4 regions of the Pantoea vagans genome follow, and region 3 is predicted to be linked to each of the others. Evidence: predicted binding sites of a transcription regulator. Region 3 holds the regulator's gene; each other region holds the start of a gene.

Region 1 (4,307 bases), 980 kb from region 3:
CCTTGCGGCACAATGCCATGCTCTTCGTTGTAGCGCTGCTGCTTCTCGCGACGGCGTTCGGTTTCCCCCATCGCACGCTCCATCGATGGCGTAATCTTATCGGCGTAAAGAATCGCCTTACCGTTAATGTTACGTGCCGCACGACCAATGGTCTGAATCAGTGAGCGCTCAGAACGCAGGAAGCCCTCTTTATCCGCATCGAGGATCGCCACCAGCGACACCTCCGGCATATCCAGCCCCTCACGCAGTAAGTTGATGCCGACCAGCACATCAAACTCACCCAGGCGCAAATCACGAATGATCTCCATACGCTCTACGGTGTCGATATCGGAGTGCAGGTAGCGCACCTTCTCTCCGTGTTCCACCAGATATTCCGTAAGGTCTTCCGCCATACGTTTGGTCAGGGTGGTCACCAGCACACGCTCGTTAATCGCCACGCGCTGACGGATCTCTGACAGCAAATCATCCACTTGGGTCGCGACAGGACGCACTTCCAGAATCGGATCCAGCAGCCCGGTGGGACGAACTACCTGATCGATCACCTCACTGCCCGATTTTTCCAGTTCATAGTTGCCTGGCGTCGCCGAAACATAGATGGTTTGCGGCGCCAGCGCTTCAAACTCTTCAAAGCGTAAGGGACGGTTATCCAGCGCTGACGGCAGACGGAAACCATACTCCACCAGCGTCTCTTTACGTGCACGGTCGCCACGATACATGCCGCCAATCTGCGGGATGGTGACGTGCGATTCATCGACCACCAGCAAACCATCGGCCGGAAGATAATCAAACAAGGTCGGAGGCGGTTCGCCGGGGCCACGACCCGAGAGGTAGCGCGAGTAGTTCTCAATGCCAGAGCAGTACCCCAGTTCGTTCATCATCTCCAGATCGAACTGGGTGCGCTGGCTAATGCGTTGCTCTTCCAGCAGCTTATTGTTTTCCAGCAGCACTTTACGCCGCACCACCAGCTCGTCTTTGATCTCTTCCATCGCTTGCAGGATACGCTCGCGCGGCGTGACGTAGTGCGTTTTAGGGTAGATAGTAAAGCGCGGGATCACCGAGTCCACTTGCCCCGTGAGCGGATCGAACAACGATAAGCGCTCAACCTCTTCATCAAACAGTTCCACACGCAAACCAATGTCGTCGGATTCCGCCGGGAAGATGTCGATGACTTCACCACGCACCCGGAACGTACCGCGCTGGAAGACCTGATCGTTACGGGTATATTGCAGCTCTGCCAGACGACGCAAAATGCTGCGCTGATCGATGATCATTCCGCGCGTTAAGTGCAGCATCATCTTCAGGTAGAGATCGGGATCGCCCAAACCGTAGATGGCCGATACCGACGCCACCACGATCACGTCACGGCGCTCCAGCATGGCTTTGGTGGCGGAAAGACGCATCTGCTCAATGTGTTCATTAACTGCCGCATCCTTCTCAATGAAGGTGTCGGAACTTGGCACATAGGCTTCAGGTTGATAGTAGTCGTAGTAGGAGACAAAAAACTCCACCGCGTTATCCGGGAAAAACTCTTTCATCTCCCCGTACAACTGGGCAGCCAGTGTCTTGTTAGGCGCCATCACCATCGTAGGGCGATTGAGATCGGCGATGACATTGGCAATGGTAAAGGTTTTACCCGACCCCGTGACGCCCAGCAGCGTTTGATGCGCGAGACCATCTTCCAGCCCCTCCTCCAGACGACGAATCGCCTCAGGCTGATCACCTGAAGGTTTGAAAGCAGAGTTGAGTTTAAAGGCTTTACTCATGGTTTTGCGGTTCCTGCGGAAGAAGTCGGCGGGCAGGCTGCTAATTCTACTCTGCTATGGCGAATTTGCCAGAAAAAAATACTGGATATATTTACAGATATCTTGCACGATAACGGGGAAACGGGTTGTTTCGCTTCAGTGCAATTAAAGCGGCAGAAAGCAAAATGTTGTTGCGCAAGGTTATCCCCAGAGCCGTAACGCTTTTAACATTTGTCAAGAGAGCGCCATTAAATTGCAGTCGGATGACAAGGCAGAAAAATCTCAGGCTTGCTTTTAAATAACCTGCTGATTTTATTCACAATGACCTCAAAGTCCAGTTTCGCAGCATAATGTATGCAGGCCGCGTATTTCCTCGCTTGCGCCCGGTTTTCAGTCGCTAATACACAAGGTTATCCACAGGAATGGTGGATAACTGAATCCAGCCCTGAACCCATCGGCTGTGTATAATTTTCCCCAGGCTTGTCCAGGCGTGCGAAATATTTTTTTTTTGCGATTATTTTCCCCCCACCTCAGACCGCTTTAACTATTCTTTTTGCAGCTTAAGCAAGCCTTCTTGTCGTGAAAACCGTGCGTTAAGACCATTTATTTCTTCAGTGATTGCCTTATGAACGAACAGATGCACCAGAAACGTTAAGCGTTCAGCACTCTCAAAGTGCAGCCAGGTTATTACTGAGTGGAATTATTAAGCATCTCTCATCTTTTAAGGGCTGTTTTGCCTCGATTCTGATGAAGATGCCCCCGTCGCACTAATCTGGCCTGGGAATTGCAGGTACCTGACTATGGAGTGACGAGTCCATAAGGTCTGCTGCGCAGGCCTGTAACAGCAGTGTCCACTATCAATCGTGCACGACTGTATGCCAGACGACACAGAGCGGGAGCATTCAGGCAAATAATCTGGAAGGAGTATGTCAGATGCTGAGTTTACGTTCGGTGAATCAGTTTTACGGTCACAACCATATTCTGTGGGATGTCGATCTCGATCTGCCCCCCGGCACCTGTACCGGTGTGCTGGGCAGTCCCGGAATGGGCAAAACCACGCTAGTGAACTGCATCATGGGGCGCTTACCGATTAATAGCGGCTCGATGACCTGGCAGGAAGATGGTTCGCCGCCAGAGGACTTGCTGCTGCAACCTGCGGAACAGCGCGCGCGAATGGGCATTGGCTATGTGCCGCAGGGGCGCCATATTTTCTCGCAGATGAGTGTGGAAGATAACCTGATGATTGCGTTGATGGCCGCGCAGGACGACCGCAGCCGTGCTATTCCAGAAATGGTTTTCGATCTGTTTCCTGCACTCTATTCATTACGCCATCAGCGCAGCGGCGAATTACCGATGGACCAGCAGCAGCACCTTGCGCTGGCACGTGCACTGGTGTTGCAGCCAAAGCTGCTGATTCTGGATGAACCCACTGAAGGTATGTCGCCTTGGCTGGAAGAGGAGATGGGCAACCTGATCCGCCGCCTCAATCGCGAATACGGTTTAACGGTATTACTGCTGGAGCAGCACGTGTCGTTTATCCGCCGGGTAGCGGACTATTTCCTGCTGCTGCATCGGGGTCGTAATGTGGCGCAGGGCCACGTGGCACAACTGGACGATATCACTGTTAGCAAGTGGTTAACGTCGACGTAGCGGCCGCCGATTGGTGTGGTCGCCATTAATCGCGACCCTACGGGTGAATGATAAATCGTTGTAGGGTGCGCATTTATGCGCACCTGGAAAGGATATTTTTACAGTGGCAGGGTCAAATACTGCCCGCACTCGGCCTGCTGCGTTTCGTTGTCCAGATACGGAATCTCGCCCAGGAACGGCGCATCAATACGCTGACGCAGTGTGGCGATGTACTCCGCATGACGTTTACCCGGCGGCTGAATATCGTTGGCAATCCATCCCGCCAGACGCAGCCCGCGTGCCTTAATCGCTTCTGCTGTCAGCATCGCATGGTTAATACAGCCCAGTTTCACTCCCACCACCAGGATGACCGGGAGTTGCTCCGCCTCAACCCAATCGGCATAGGTTTGCGTCTCCGATAAGGGGGTAAACCAACCGCCGGCCCCCTCCACCAGCACCCATTCAGCCTGCTGCTCCAGCGCACGCAGCCCTGCGGACAACGCAGCAAACTCAATCGGCCTGCCCTCTTCCGCACTGACAATGTGCGGTGAAGTCGGTTCCACAAATGCCATCGGGTTCACCTGCTCGTAGCTGAGTGCCAGGCTGCTGTAGCGCTGGAGCGCCAGGGCATCACTGTTGCGGATCCCCGCTGGCGTGATGTCACACCCTGATGCCACTGGCTTGTAGCCTGCGGTACGTAAACCCGCAGCACTCGCCGCCTGCAACAGTGCGCCACTGGCCACCGTTTTGCCGACTTCAGTGTCCGTTCCGGTAATAAACCAGCGTGTCATTTACTTAAAACTCCATACATCAAGTGATAACTGAGGCGATAGCCGCGCTCATCTTGCGGCCAGCACTGCTCAAGCTGTGTCAGCTGCTTACGCGTGAGCACACCTGTGCCGCGCCCTTCATGCAAATGGGTGGCACCAATACCTT
Region 2 (4,307 bases), 1.4 Mb from region 3:
AAAGAGCGTGAGCTGATGATCTGCTGTTTGGTTGGCACAGCCTCTTCCAACTCCAGACAGGGCTCACCACGCAGTTCCCGCACGGTGCGCTCCAGCACCACATTGAAATGTTTGCGGATAACCCAGGTACTCTGCTCGGACAAATCTTTGGCAGTGATGATGCCCATGTCGTTCAGTTTTTTACTGATACGACACCCGACACCCCATACCTCTTCCACCGGCACCAGTGCCAACAGTTTCTTTTGTCGTTCAGGGTTGGAGAGATCCAACACACCACCGGTTTTCGTCCATTTTTTTGCCGCATGGTTGGCCAGTTTGGCCAGGGTTTTGGTGGGCGCGATGCCTACCCCAACCGTCAAATGCGTCTCGCGTTGGATTCGTTCACGGACTTCCCGGCCAAACTCTTCCAGCACACAACAATTACGCACCCCCGTGAGATTCATAAACGCTTCGTCAATCGAGTAGATCTCAACAGCAGGCGCCATCTCTTCCAGTATCGTCATCACGCGTAGGCTCATGTCCGCATAGAGCGCATAGTTAGAACTGAACACATGCACGTTATGGCGACGTAGCTCATCTTTGATTTTGAAATAGGGGCCGCCCATACCAATCTTTAACTTTTTGGCCTCCGCAGAGCGCGCGATGACACAGCCGTCGTTGTTACTTAACACGATCACCGGCTTGCCTTTGAGATCGGGTCTAAACACCGTCTCACATGAGGCATAGAATGAGTTCACATCCACCAGCGCGAACATTATTTTTTCAACGTTTTGATGACATGTTGCACAACTCCAAAGATCTCAAACTGGTCTGGGTCAGAGACAGGAATGATGGCGTGTGCGGCATTCATCGGTTTGAGATGCAGGTAAGGCTTCAGCATCAACTGCTTCACCGTAAACTCACCGTCTATGGCGGCCACCACCACATCGCCCTGCTCTGCTCTTAGCGAGCTATCCACAATCAGCATATCGCCGTCACTGATCCCACCTTCAATCATCGAGTCACCGCTGACTTTAATGAAATAAGTTGCGCTGGGATGCGCGACGCAGAGATCGTTGAGGTCAATACGCTGCTCAACGTAGTCCTGCGCTGGCGAGGGAAAACCACAGGGCACACGGCTGATAAACAGGGGCAAGCTGAGGATGGCGCGGATTTCCGCGGGTTGATAAAACACCATGATGATGGCCTTCAATAATACTGTATATAAAAACAGTATTACCAATCCCCTCGGTTTGATCAACTCAGATCTTGGGGGGTTGTGCAAACCGATTGGCAGGAAAGAAGATTTAGTTTGATCGGCGTTTGACAGTGGATTAACCACCATCCCACACGGAACAGGCGGTGCCTTAGCGGGCACCGCCTGACGTCAGGGATAACGGGGTTAGAACTCCACGCTGGCGCTGAGCACCAGGTTACGTGTTTCGCCTTCCGCTACGCGCAGATTACCGCCGCTCGAGGTGTAATAATGCTTGTTAAAGATATTGTTGAGATTCAACTGCAGATGCGTTTTTTTACCCAGCAGTTGGTTATCCCAGCCAATAAAACTGTCGGCAACGGTATATGCAGGCAGAGTAAAGCTGTTGCTTGGATCGCCCGTACGCGTGCCCATATAACGCACCCCTCCGCCGAGACGGAAACTGCCCGGCAACAGATTTAAGTGCAGATTATGGCTTAAATAGACCGCCCCGGAATTTCGTGGTGCGTTTTGCAGACGGTTGCCATTATTCGTCGGATCGGTTTTATCGTTAACAATTTTCGCCTGGTTGTAGCTGTAATTGGCACTGATATCCCAGTCCGGCAAAATCTCTCCGTTCAGCTCTAGCTCAACGCCGCTGGAGCGGGCTTTATCCACGGCATAGGTTCCCTCGTTTAACGCTAAGGCAACATTGCGCTCATCGATACGGTAAAGCGCAACCGTGGCCAGCAGGGCTGGTGTCATTTGCCATTTACTGCCCACTTCATAGGTTGTGCCCTGTTCCGGTGCTTCGACGTCACCGCTGTCATCCGGGTTAGTAGAAGGTGTAAACGATTTACTTAAGCTGCCATAGAAAGAGACGGTCGGTGTCAGCTTATAAATCAACCCGGTTTGCGGCAGGAACTTATTCCCTTCGTCGCTGTAAGTCAGTGTGGAATTACTGCCTCTTGATTCACGTTGCTCATAATGCTGATAACGGGCACCGGCGACAGCAGTCCACTGCGAAGTCAGGTCAATACTGTCTTTAAAATAGACGGAACGATTGTGAATGCGGTTGAGCAGATTACTGTCAGCGGTTTTCTCCGTACTGCTGTCAGTGATGGTATCCAGGCCATAGACCGGATTGCTCAGGGTGAAGTCGTTATTCTTTGTACCGTTATAAGCGTGAGCACGATAGGTTTGGTTCATTTCATAATCAGTGCCGACCACCAGATTATGCACCATGCCAAATATTTCTGGCGTACCAATGGCGTCCCAGGAAACATATTTTGTTTTATGGTTAAAGCCACGGAACGCATCCGGACGCCGAGTGACAACACCGGTAGTAGTATTAATGGCGGTGGTGGTCATGGTGTTGCTGCTGTACTTACGTTGGTTCATACCCAAGGTTACGCGAGTCGACCAGGTATCATTAAACTGATAATCCCAATGGGTATTAAATGTCTGATTACGCCCCCACGCTCGGTTCGAATAATCATCCAGACGGGTTTTGTAGCCGATATCAATCGGTTTTCCATCAATAAATGCCGTACCACGGTCGTACGGAATATCGTATTGATAGCTTTCATAGCTGATATAAAAGCTGGCGTTATCGCCATACCATTGTAATGAAGGCGCCAGTAAATTGTGTTTTTCATTACCGTATCCACGCCAGTAGTTCTGCGCTTGCTTCTCAGCAATCAGACGAAAAGCAAAACCATTGCCCAGTGGTCCCGTAATATCAATATTTCCGGCCCCGCCGCCGGTGCTGTTGTAATGCCCACCGACAATGGTGTGCCAGTCATATTGTGGTTTTTTACTGACGACATTAATCATCCCGCCGGGATTGAGGATACCGTATAACAGCGAGGAGGATCCTTTTAATACCTCGACATGATCCGTAGTCGCATCAAGATTAAGCCCCTGGCTGCTACGGATACCGTCACGGAAAACAGATCCATCAGAGTTTGAACCAAAGCCGCGACGAACAATGCCGTCTTCTGTCTGGCCCAATGTATTCGCTTGCGACGCACCACTAACAAAACGCATGGCGTCGGACACAGTAGTAGACTGATAATCTTGCAGCTGTTTTTGTGTCACGACACTGACTGACTGCGCTTCATTCAGTTTCGACGTCGGTGTTTTACTGGCGACGGAGGTGGTCGGGCTGGAGTATCCATTATCAGCTTGTACCGTTGGTTCAGCAGCGGTAACAGTAAGGGTATTATTATCATCAGCGGCAAAACTGCTGGCTGAAGATAATAATGCACCACTGTAAACCGCAAGCCATATTTTCCCCATGGAATGCTTGCGGCGCTGAGCGGATTTATATTGGCTCATTCTTGACTCTTATCCCCTGAAATTAACACAAACTGTTTTTTATGGTTTGACCCCATCCTGTCATGCTTCCGTCTGTGATTGAGCGGGGTAGCGTGGTCGGCAGGTCCGGTATTTTTTTCGAAAAAATGCACATCCAAATGCAAGTGATAATCATTTCATCATGATTTGATGTAGTAGTAAATATGCAATGTCGGTCTTAACACTACAGGTTTGCGTCATCAATATTCAGGAAAAAGCGGTGCCATCCATAAAAATATAATCGTTAAATTTCAGTCATTAATGCATTAATCTTTGACGTCACTCCTCTACAAAGTTGAAAGTAGCAACACTATTCCATCCTATTTATCCCAGTGAATTCACTACATTTCGTTCACGAAAAAACGTGGAAGTTAATGATTCTCATTGTCTTTTTGACAGTGATTGACTGGATATAGAAAGAACGCCGAATGCCGCACGGGAGTGAAAGCATCACGACAGATTCAGAGGGGCAAACGCCACTGCATGATATTCATTGCCTGAAAATAGCGGCTGTCGTTAAAACCCATGACGTTACAGCGGGGCATCACCTAAGGCTTCAGCAATAAAATCCACAAAGCTGCGCACTTTAGATGGAATACGAATCGCGCTGGGATAAACCGCTTGCAGGGTGAGTTCAGTGGTGCGATATGTAGGCAGAAGGGTTATCAGCCTGCCCTGCTTTATATGTTCGCCAAACACAAAGCTTGGGCCGTACGCAATGCCTGTTCCAGCCAACGCGGCTTCAAGCAGCAGCTGGATGTTATTGGCCGTCATA
Region 3 (4,307 bases):
GTTGAACAGATCCTGACGTGCGGGCAAGCGCGGGCCCACCGCCGCCAGGCGTTGACGCGCAAAGTGAATGCGGGCCACGCGCGCCAGTTTCTGTGCAATAGACTTATCGGTACCGTGTTCCGTCGCCATCTGGCGCAGGGAAACGGTCGGCGAGAAGCGCACAAAACTGTCACGGCCGTGCCACAGAATGGCGAAGAACTTCTCTATACCATTCATCATGCGCAGATGTGGCGTGGCTTCACCCTGGATTTCGCGTCCTGGTGCGCGACCAAACATCACCGAAACCGGCAACATTTGAACGTCGAGATCAGGGTTACTGCGGTGCAAATCGAGGTAATCGTGAAACAGCTTCACGGATTCTGGATTGGCCACGAAATAGGGGATAACGCGCGGACCATCGTGAATAAACACGTGGCGCGGCAGTAGAGTACCATCGATCTCTAAGGGGGCCAGGGGATCCGGCAGATCATGTTTCAGACATTGCGCCCGCAGTGTCAGTAAGTCTGCCTTTGAATCATAAGGCAAAACGTACATCACCGGACGTGTCGGATCGATCCCATGTTCGGAGACAGGATCGGTCGGAATGACCTTACCTTTTACCAAAATAGAGAGTGGTAAATTCAATAATTTGTAATAAAGTTTACGCCAACCTGACATAGACAACTTAAAGCCTCTTGTTAGCAAAGCGCGGCAAGCATACCAGAAAGTGCAGCGAAGATCTGTGGTGACACCACCTCAGGCTGCCGAGAAATTGACGTCAAAATCAATCAAGGGTTCCACCAGCATGGCAAATAATGTCACCGGTTTTCAAAGAATAGTGAATGCAGCCGGTTATTCCTGGCAGGGGTTACGCGCTGCCTGGCAGAATGAAGCGGCATTTCGTCAGGAAGCGATCGCCGCAGTGATCGCCGTTATCGTGGCCTGCTGGCTGGATATCGATGTCATTTCTCGTGTGCTGATGATTGGCTCAGTGGTGCTGGTGATCATTATTGAAATAATTAACAGCGCCATCGAAGCGGTGGTGGATCGCATCGGCGAAGAGCGGCATCCGCTGGCAGGACGCGCAAAAGATATGGGTTCAGCGGCGGTATTACTGGCTATCTTGCTGGCCCTGTTTGTCTGGATCACACTGCTCTGGTCCCATTTGCGATAGCCATTCCAGATTCACCGCGCTGCGCTAATTCGCCGCTGTTTTGGTTTTCATTTCGCCAATACCTGTATATACTCACAGCGACTGTATAAACAACCAGGGGGCGGGATGAAAGCGTTAACAGCAAGGCAGCAACAGGTCTATGATCTGATTCGCGACCATATTAACCAGACGGGCATGCCGCCAACGCGTGCGGAAATTGCTTCGCAACTGGGATTTCGCTCGCCCAATGCTGCTGAAGAGCATCTGAAAGCGCTGGCGCGTAAAGGTGTTATCGAAATTGTTTCGGGTGCTTCACGCGGTATTCGTCTGCTGATGGAAGAAGAAGTCAGCGAAGGTTTACCGCTGATTGGCCGCGTAGCCGCCGGTGAGCCGCTGCTCGCGCAGGAACACATCGAAGCTCACTACCAGGTTGATGCTAATCTGTTCAAACCTAACGCTGATTTCCTGTTACGCGTAAGTGGAATGTCGATGAAAGATATCGGGATTATGGATGGCGACCTGCTCGCGGTGCATAAGACTCAGGAAGTGCGTAATGGCCAGGTCGTGGTGGCGCGTATTGATGATGAAGTCACCGTAAAACGCTGGAAAAAGCAGGGCGCTATTGTACATCTGCTGCCCGAAAATACCGATTTCCAGCCGATCGTGGTCGATACGCGTGAACAGTCTCTGACCGTTGAAGGTCTGGCTGTGGGCATCGTGCGTAACGGTGAATGGCTCTAATCTCTTTTTGAACTCCCCCGCTGCGGTAGCGCTTATCGCAGTATGAAGTACTGATTCTTTGCGTCGGACTTTTTTGGTTCAGCGTGAGGAATCAGGCTGATCTTCGCAACAACGGAACGGGCGGATGCGGCTGTTTTCCTCTTCAGATAAAGCACTCTGGCGGCTGGCGCTGCCGATGATCCTCTCCAATATTACTGTCCCGCTGCTCGGCGTGGTTGATACGGCGGTGATTGGTCATCTCGATAGTCCTATTTATCTGGGCGGCGTGGCTGTCGGTACTACAGCGACCAGCTTCATCTTTATGCTGCTGCTATTCCTGCGCATGAGCACCACCGGGCTGACGGCCCAGGCCTTTGGTGCCAATGATAAAACCGCACTGGCGCGCGCGTTGATACAACCCTTATTGATTGCTTTGGTTGCAGGCTTGTCGTTTGCGCTGCTGCGAACGCCTGCGAGCACTCTCGCGGCAACGTTGATGGGCGGTAGCCCAGAAGTGCAGCAGCAGGCGCAAATATTTATCGAAATTCGCTGGCTGAGCGCGCCGGCCACACTGGCCAATCTGGTGATTCTTGGCTGGCTGCTAGGCGTGCAGTATGCCAGGGCGCCCATGGTGCTGCTGATCGTTGGGAACCTGGTCAATATTCTGCTCGATTTACTCTTCGTACTGAAACTGCACTGGGGCGTGGCGGGGGCTGCGGCGGCAACCGCATTGGCAGAATATGTGACGCTGGGAGTCGGTTTATGGATGGTAGCGCGCGTGCTCAGGCTGCGCGGTATCCATTTTACGCTGCTCAAGCAAAGCTGGCGCGGTGATGCTGCGCGCCTGTTCCGGCTCAATCGCGACATTATGCTGCGTTCGCTGATGGTGCAGATTTGCTTTGCCTCTCTCACTCTGTTGGGCGCGCGCATCGGGCCAGACGTGGTGGCAGTCAACGCGGTATTGCTGATGTTCCTCACCTTTACCGCCTACGCGCTGGATGGCTTTGCCTATGCGGTCGAAGCATGCTCAGGGGAGGCTGTCGGGGCAAAAGATCGCAGCCGATTATTACTTATCTGGCATGCAGCCTGCCGTCAGGCGGGGATTGTCGCGTTAATGTTTGCCCTGATATACGCCTTTACCGGTCCATATATCGTGGCGCTGCTCACTTCGCTGGAGACACTGCGTGAAATGGCCGATCGCTATTTAGTCTGGCAGGTGATTCTGCCATTGGTCGGCGTATGGTGCTATCTGCTGGATGGCATGTTTATTGGTGCCACGCGCGGACGCGAAATGCGCAACAGCATGGTGATGGCAGCGGTGGGTTATGGCGTTGCTCTGCTATCACTCCCCTGGTTGGGAAACCATGGCTTATGGCTGGCGGTAACGGTGTTTCTTACGTTGCGAGGCGTAACGCTGTGGTGGGTGTGGCGTCGTCACTGGCAGCGTGACACCTGGTTCAATGCCGGATAAGCGAAGCGTAACCTACAGATTATTCTGTATTTTTTTGCGCAATCCACGCCGGGTACTATAATTATCTCAAACGGCGCAAATGAGTAGCGCGTTGTGTAGATGTTTCCTTGCTTTTGTAGGGGATCATCTTATCTCACTCAGGATGACGTGGAGGATTATGATGAACAAAGACGAAGCGAGCGGTAACTGGAAGCAGTTCAAAGGGAAGATGAAAGAGAAATGGGGCAAGCTGACGGATGACGATATGACTGTCATTGAAGGTAAACGCGATCAGCTTGTCGGCAAAATTCAGGAACGTTATGGCTATGCGAAAGAGCAAGCCGAAACGGAAGTCAAAGACTGGGAAAGTCATAATAAAGACTACCGTTGGTAAGCAGCCGCTTTAAGGATGATGCTCCTACCCCGCCGATCACCCGTCGGCACGGCACAAGGAAGTGCCAACTACCCTTTTCTTACCTTCTTTTTACTCTCAATTTCATGGTCATGATCGCAGCTGTCATGGTGCTTACACGCGGCGACTTCTGCACAATTTTCACACAACCCATGCGCTTCAATGACGGTATGACGCAGTGAAAAACCTGCCTGATCGGCCAAGCCTGCGATAATTTTTTCCACCCCATGAGCATGTTTCTCACTGACAGCCGCACAGCCGTCACACACCAGCATGACTGAGGTATGGGCTGGTTCATCAAAATGATGGCACACCACGTAGCTGTTGTTAGATTCAACGCGGTGAATAAACCCTTGTTCTAACAGGAAATCCAGTGCACGGTAAATCGTTGGCGGTTTAGCCTGCGGTTCACTGATGCGCAGTTGATCCAACAGGTCATAGGCACTGATCGAACCATTTTGCTCGGCCATCAGACGCAGCACTTCAGCGCGTTGAGTGGTCAGGCGCACGCCGCGATCAAGGCAAAGTGATTCTGCTTGAGTCAGCAGTTGTGCGGGCGTGAGGTTTGACATAAACATTCTCCAGGTTGCAGG
Region 4 (4,307 bases), 140 kb from region 3:
CTGTGGCGCTAAAACGCACATCGGTATTACCGCTTCTTCCGACACCTTCTATCCGGGCCAGGAACGCTACGATACCTTCTCAGGACGTGTGGTGAATCGCTTCCAGGGCTCAATGCAAGAGTGGCAGCAAATGGGCGTGCTCAACTATGAGATGGAATCCGCTACACTGTTAACCATGTGCGCCAGTCAGGGGCTGAGAGCGGGCATGGTGGCGGGTGTCATCGTTAACCGTACGCAAAAAGAGATCCCGGATGCGGCGACCATGAAACAGACCGAAAGTGATGCGGTGAAGATTGTAGTTGAAGCAGCGCGTCGCTTAATTTAGTGCGCAAGGCAAAGGATGATTCGAGACCGGACTTATAGGGATCTCAGCAATTGCCTGATTAAATTGCGCACAATTTCAGCTGATTCTGAGAACAAACTATGCGCAAAACGGTTTCTGCTCCTCGTCCTGCCCTGGTAAACCCTGCCGCTGCGGCGCAATCACGTATTGAAGGTGTTGCAGCGCGTTTTCGTCAGGCCATGGCGGCCTCTGATTTTCCCGTTGCATGCCGGTGCTGTGAAGAAGTGCTGCGCGTCATGCCCCACAACATGCAGGTGCTGAGCGACTATGCACTAACGCTGATGCGGATCGGGGATTACAAAAAATCCTACAAGACCTATCAAAAAATCTACCAGGCGCCAGCCGCGCAGCGTGCGCAGGCTTCTGAAACCTGGCTCGATGGCTTAACTGAAGTGTGTGGATGGCTGGGAAAACCGGAAGAAGTGGCCCGTTATGGCCGGGAATCGCTGGAAAAATCAGATGCGATTTTCCGCCAGGGCAACAAGGTGGCTTTTCCTGTGGGAACACCACCGCCGTATAATCCTGGCAGTCCCAACGAAAACATCATCTCTTTCAGCCTGTATGGTGGGCAGCCGCGCTATTGCGAAACGCTGATCAAAAATATCGACGTCGCCCGCGAGCTGTATCCCAGCTGGATCTGCCGGGTTTATCTCGACGATAGCGTGCCGCCGCATGTCTGGCAGCGTCTGAAGCAGCCCAATACCCAGCTGGTGGATATGTCGCACGAGAAAACCATTTTCCCGACGCTATGGCGCTTCCTGGTAATGGATGACCCCAGCGTCAAACGCTATATCGTGCGTGACGCGGACTCTTTGCTCTCTGAACGTGAAGTAGCGGCAGTGGATGCCTGGCTTGCCTCGCCTTACTGGTTCCACCATATGCGCGACTATTTCACCCATACCGAACTTTTGCTGGCGGGGATGTGGGGCGGCTGTCACGGCGTGTTCCACAACGTTGAGCAGCAGATGCGGGATTTTATTGTGCAGTACAGCGGCAGTGAACGTTTCACCGATCAGTACTTCCTCAAAGTGGCGCTGTGGCCGACGGTACGAGAAAGTGTGTTGAATCATGATGATTTGTTCCAGTTTCATCATGCACAGGCATGGCCCGCGCATCCGCCGATTCGCTGGCAGACCGACCGCTTCCATGTTGGCAGTAATGCCGGATTTTCCAGCATGGCGGGTAAAGTCGAAAACGTGACCGACGGCTGGCAGCAGATTGAGCTGACCTGTGATGGGCAAAGCTGGCGCTATCCCGCCAAGGTCAAAGACAGCGAATGGATGCTGCCAATGCCATTTTTCCTGATTGATGCATGGAAAGCGGGGGAATTGACGGTAAAAGCACTGCCAGTCAGTGACTGAAGCCAGTCAATCAAACCAACGCGCCTGCGACTCGAAACCGAAGGCGTAAATCGGTCTGGACATTTATACAGTAGCATTTTACCTTTTCCCCCAGCGAATCGATCCGCGGGGGAATTATGGATCAGCAACTTATCATCAGCGGCGCGCTGGCGCTGGCCGGATTGGGCATTGGCTGGATACTGGCCCAATTGCGCGCTGGTCAACAGCACGCCAGCTTCACCACCGAGCGGCGCCTGCTGGAAGAGGCGCAGCAGCGTCAGCAGCAACAGCATGAGTATCTGCAGCAGCAAATCCAGCAGCGCGAACAAGAGTTGCGCCAACTGCACGGTGCGCTCAGCGGAGCACAGGAAAGACTGCAACAGCTTGATTACTGGCGCGGTGAAAGCGAGCAGCTTAGCCGGGAGTTGCGTAATCAGCTGGAAGTGAACAGTGCGCAGGAAGCAGAATTGCGCGAAGTCACTATACGTCTGGAAGAGACGCGCTATGGCGCGGAGGAGAAGCAGCGCTTGCTGACCAACAGCGAGCAGCGTCTCAGCGCTCAGTTTGAAAATCTCGCCAATCGCATTTTTGAAAACAGCGGGCGTCGCGTTGATGAGCAAAATCGCCAAAGCCTCAACAGCCTGATTGGCCCGCTGCGCGAACAGCTGGATGGTTTTCGGCGTCAGGTACATGACAGCTTTGGCCAGGAAGCGCGTGAACGTCATACGCTGGCGCATGAAATCCGTCAGTTACAGCAGCTGAATGTGCAGATGGCACAGGAAGCGGTGAACCTGACCAAAGCATTAAAAGGCGATAACAAAATTCAGGGTAACTGGGGCGAAGTGGTATTGGCTCGGGTACTGGAAGCCTCAGGGCTGCGTGAAGGCCACGAGTATGAGTCGCAGGTCAGCGTGCAGCTGGAGCAGCAGGGCAGGATGCAACCGGATGTCATCGTGCGGCTGCCACAGGGCAAGGATGTGGTGATTGATGCCAAGATGACGTTGATCGCCTATGAACGCTATTTCAACGCGGAAGATGAAGCCACGCGCGAGCAGGCCATTCAGGAACACGTCAGCGCCATGCGTGGTCATATCCGCTTGCTGGGGCGAAAAGATTATCAACAATTGCCCGGTTTACGCTCTCTGGATTATGTGTTGATGTTTATTCCGGTTGAGCCGGCGTTCTTGTTAGCGATCGATCGCCAGCCAGAGCTGATCAGCGAAGCTCTGCAGCAAAACATCATGTTAGTCAGCCCAACAACCTTGCTGGTGGCGCTGCGTACCATCAACAACTTGTGGCGTTATGAGCATCAGAGCCGTAACGCCCAACGTATCGCCGACCGCGCTGCGCGGCTGTACGACAAGATGCGACTGTTTGTGGATGATATGAGTGGCATTGGTCACAACCTCGATAAAGCCCAGCAAAGTTACCAGCAGGCGATGAAGAAGCTGGCGGAAGGGCGCGGTAACCTGATTGCGCAAAGTGAGGCTTTCCGATCGCTCGGCGTGGAGATCAAACGGCCGATTAATCCTCAGTTGGTAGAGCAAGCGCAGCCGGAGGAGGCGGACGAGGATTGGGCCGATGACAGTGAGCCCGATGAAAAGCCAGCAGATTCTTCACCTGCTTCGCTGCGCCGCATCAACGAATAGCACGGTGGTCACGTGCTCGCGTAGCGTGACTCTGATACACTTCGGCAAGAATTGTTTGTGGAACAGGTAAACCCGATGGCAGATGAATCACAGCAGGAAACTACTCATTTTGGCTTTAAGACCGTCGCGAAAAGCGAAAAGGCCGATAAAGTCGCGGACGTGTTTCATTCCGTAGCGGCAAAATATGACCTGATGAACGATCTGATGTCGTTTGGCATCCATCGTGTCTGGAAGCGTTTTACGATTGACAGCAGCGGCGTGCGCCGTGGTCAACGTGTATTGGATCTGGCCGGTGGCACCGGTGATTTAACGGCGAAATTCTCCCGCCTGGTGGGTGAAACCGGTCAGGTGGTGTTAGCGGACATCAACAGCTCGATGCTGAAAATGGGCCGTGAGAAGTTGCGCAACATGGGCGTGTCAGGCAACGTCAGCTATGTGCAGGCTAACGCTGAAGCATTGCCGTTCCCGGATAACTATTTCGATTGCATCACCATCTCGTTCGGCCTGCGTAACGTCACCGAAAAAGAGAAGGCGCTGGCATCGATGTTCCGCGTGCTGAAGCCGGGTGGTCGTCTGCTGGTGCTGGAGTTCTCTAAACCGGTGCTGGAACCGCTGAGCAAAGCCTACGATACCTATTCATTCCACATTTTGCCGCGTATCGGCCAACTGGTGGCGCAGGATGCGGAAAGCTATCGCTACCTGGCAGAATCCATTCGTATGCATCCCGATCAGGAAACCCTGAAAGCGATGATGAACGATGCCGGCTTTGAAAATACCACCTATTTCAACATGACCGGCGGTATTGTGGCGCTGCATCGCGGCTTTAAGTTCTGATTAATCATGACTTTTACCCCGATTATTACCGGCGGTCTTGAGACCGCCCTCAATCGTGTTCTCTATCGCGATCGTAGTTTGAAAGCTGCGCGCCAGCGTCTGGCGGGCAAAGTGTTAACGCTGCGCCTGCAAGAGCTGGAT

The links. Region 3 encodes LexA, which represses DNA repair genes until DNA is damaged. Its sites were predicted from a motif close to TNCTGTATGTACATACAGNA; they were not measured.
Region 1: a site for LexA is predicted at 1,843-1,862, ahead of uvrB (excinuclease ABC subunit UvrB). Genes of this name have one in related genera too.
Region 2: a site for LexA is predicted at 1,196-1,215, ahead of umuD (translesion error-prone DNA polymerase V autoproteolytic subunit). Genes of this name have one in related genera too.
Region 4: a site for LexA is predicted at 1,758-1,777, ahead of rmuC (DNA recombination protein RmuC). Genes of this name have one in related genera too.

Annotation. Positions count from the first base shown of each region.
Region 1 is NZ_CP011427.1:2,759,901-2,764,207, forward strand. Features, by position in the region: gene uvrB (excinuclease ABC subunit UvrB) at 1-1,763, opposite strand, end outside; gene LK04_RS12870 (ABC transporter ATP-binding protein) at 2,676-3,392, shown strand; gene bioD (dethiobiotin synthase) at 3,491-4,162, opposite strand; gene bioC (malonyl-ACP O-methyltransferase BioC) at 4,159-4,307, opposite strand, start outside.
Region 2 is NZ_CP011427.1:2,309,864-2,314,170, forward strand. Features, by position in the region: gene umuC (translesion error-prone DNA polymerase V subunit UmuC) at 1-755, opposite strand, end outside; gene umuD (translesion error-prone DNA polymerase V autoproteolytic subunit) at 755-1,177, opposite strand; gene LK04_RS10750 (TonB-dependent siderophore receptor) at 1,382-3,475, opposite strand; gene LK04_RS10755 (LysR family transcriptional regulator) at 4,064-4,307, opposite strand, start outside.
Region 3 is NZ_CP011427.1:3,736,335-3,740,641, reverse strand. Features, by position in the region: gene plsB (glycerol-3-phosphate 1-O-acyltransferase PlsB) at 1-657, opposite strand, end outside; gene LK04_RS17345 (diacylglycerol kinase) at 785-1,153, shown strand; gene lexA (transcriptional repressor LexA) at 1,259-1,873, shown strand; gene dinF (MATE family efflux transporter DinF) at 1,998-3,323, shown strand; gene LK04_RS17330 (CsbD family protein) at 3,484-3,696, shown strand; gene zur (zinc uptake transcriptional repressor Zur) at 3,765-4,286, opposite strand.
Region 4 is NZ_CP011427.1:3,875,747-3,880,053, reverse strand. Features, by position in the region: gene udp (uridine phosphorylase) at 1-325, shown strand, start outside; gene LK04_RS17965 (tetratricopeptide repeat protein) at 424-1,704, shown strand; gene rmuC (DNA recombination protein RmuC) at 1,821-3,332, shown strand; gene ubiE (bifunctional demethylmenaquinone methyltransferase/2-methoxy-6-polyprenyl-1,4-benzoquinol methylase UbiE) at 3,408-4,166, shown strand; gene ubiJ (ubiquinone biosynthesis protein UbiJ) at 4,173-4,307, shown strand, end outside.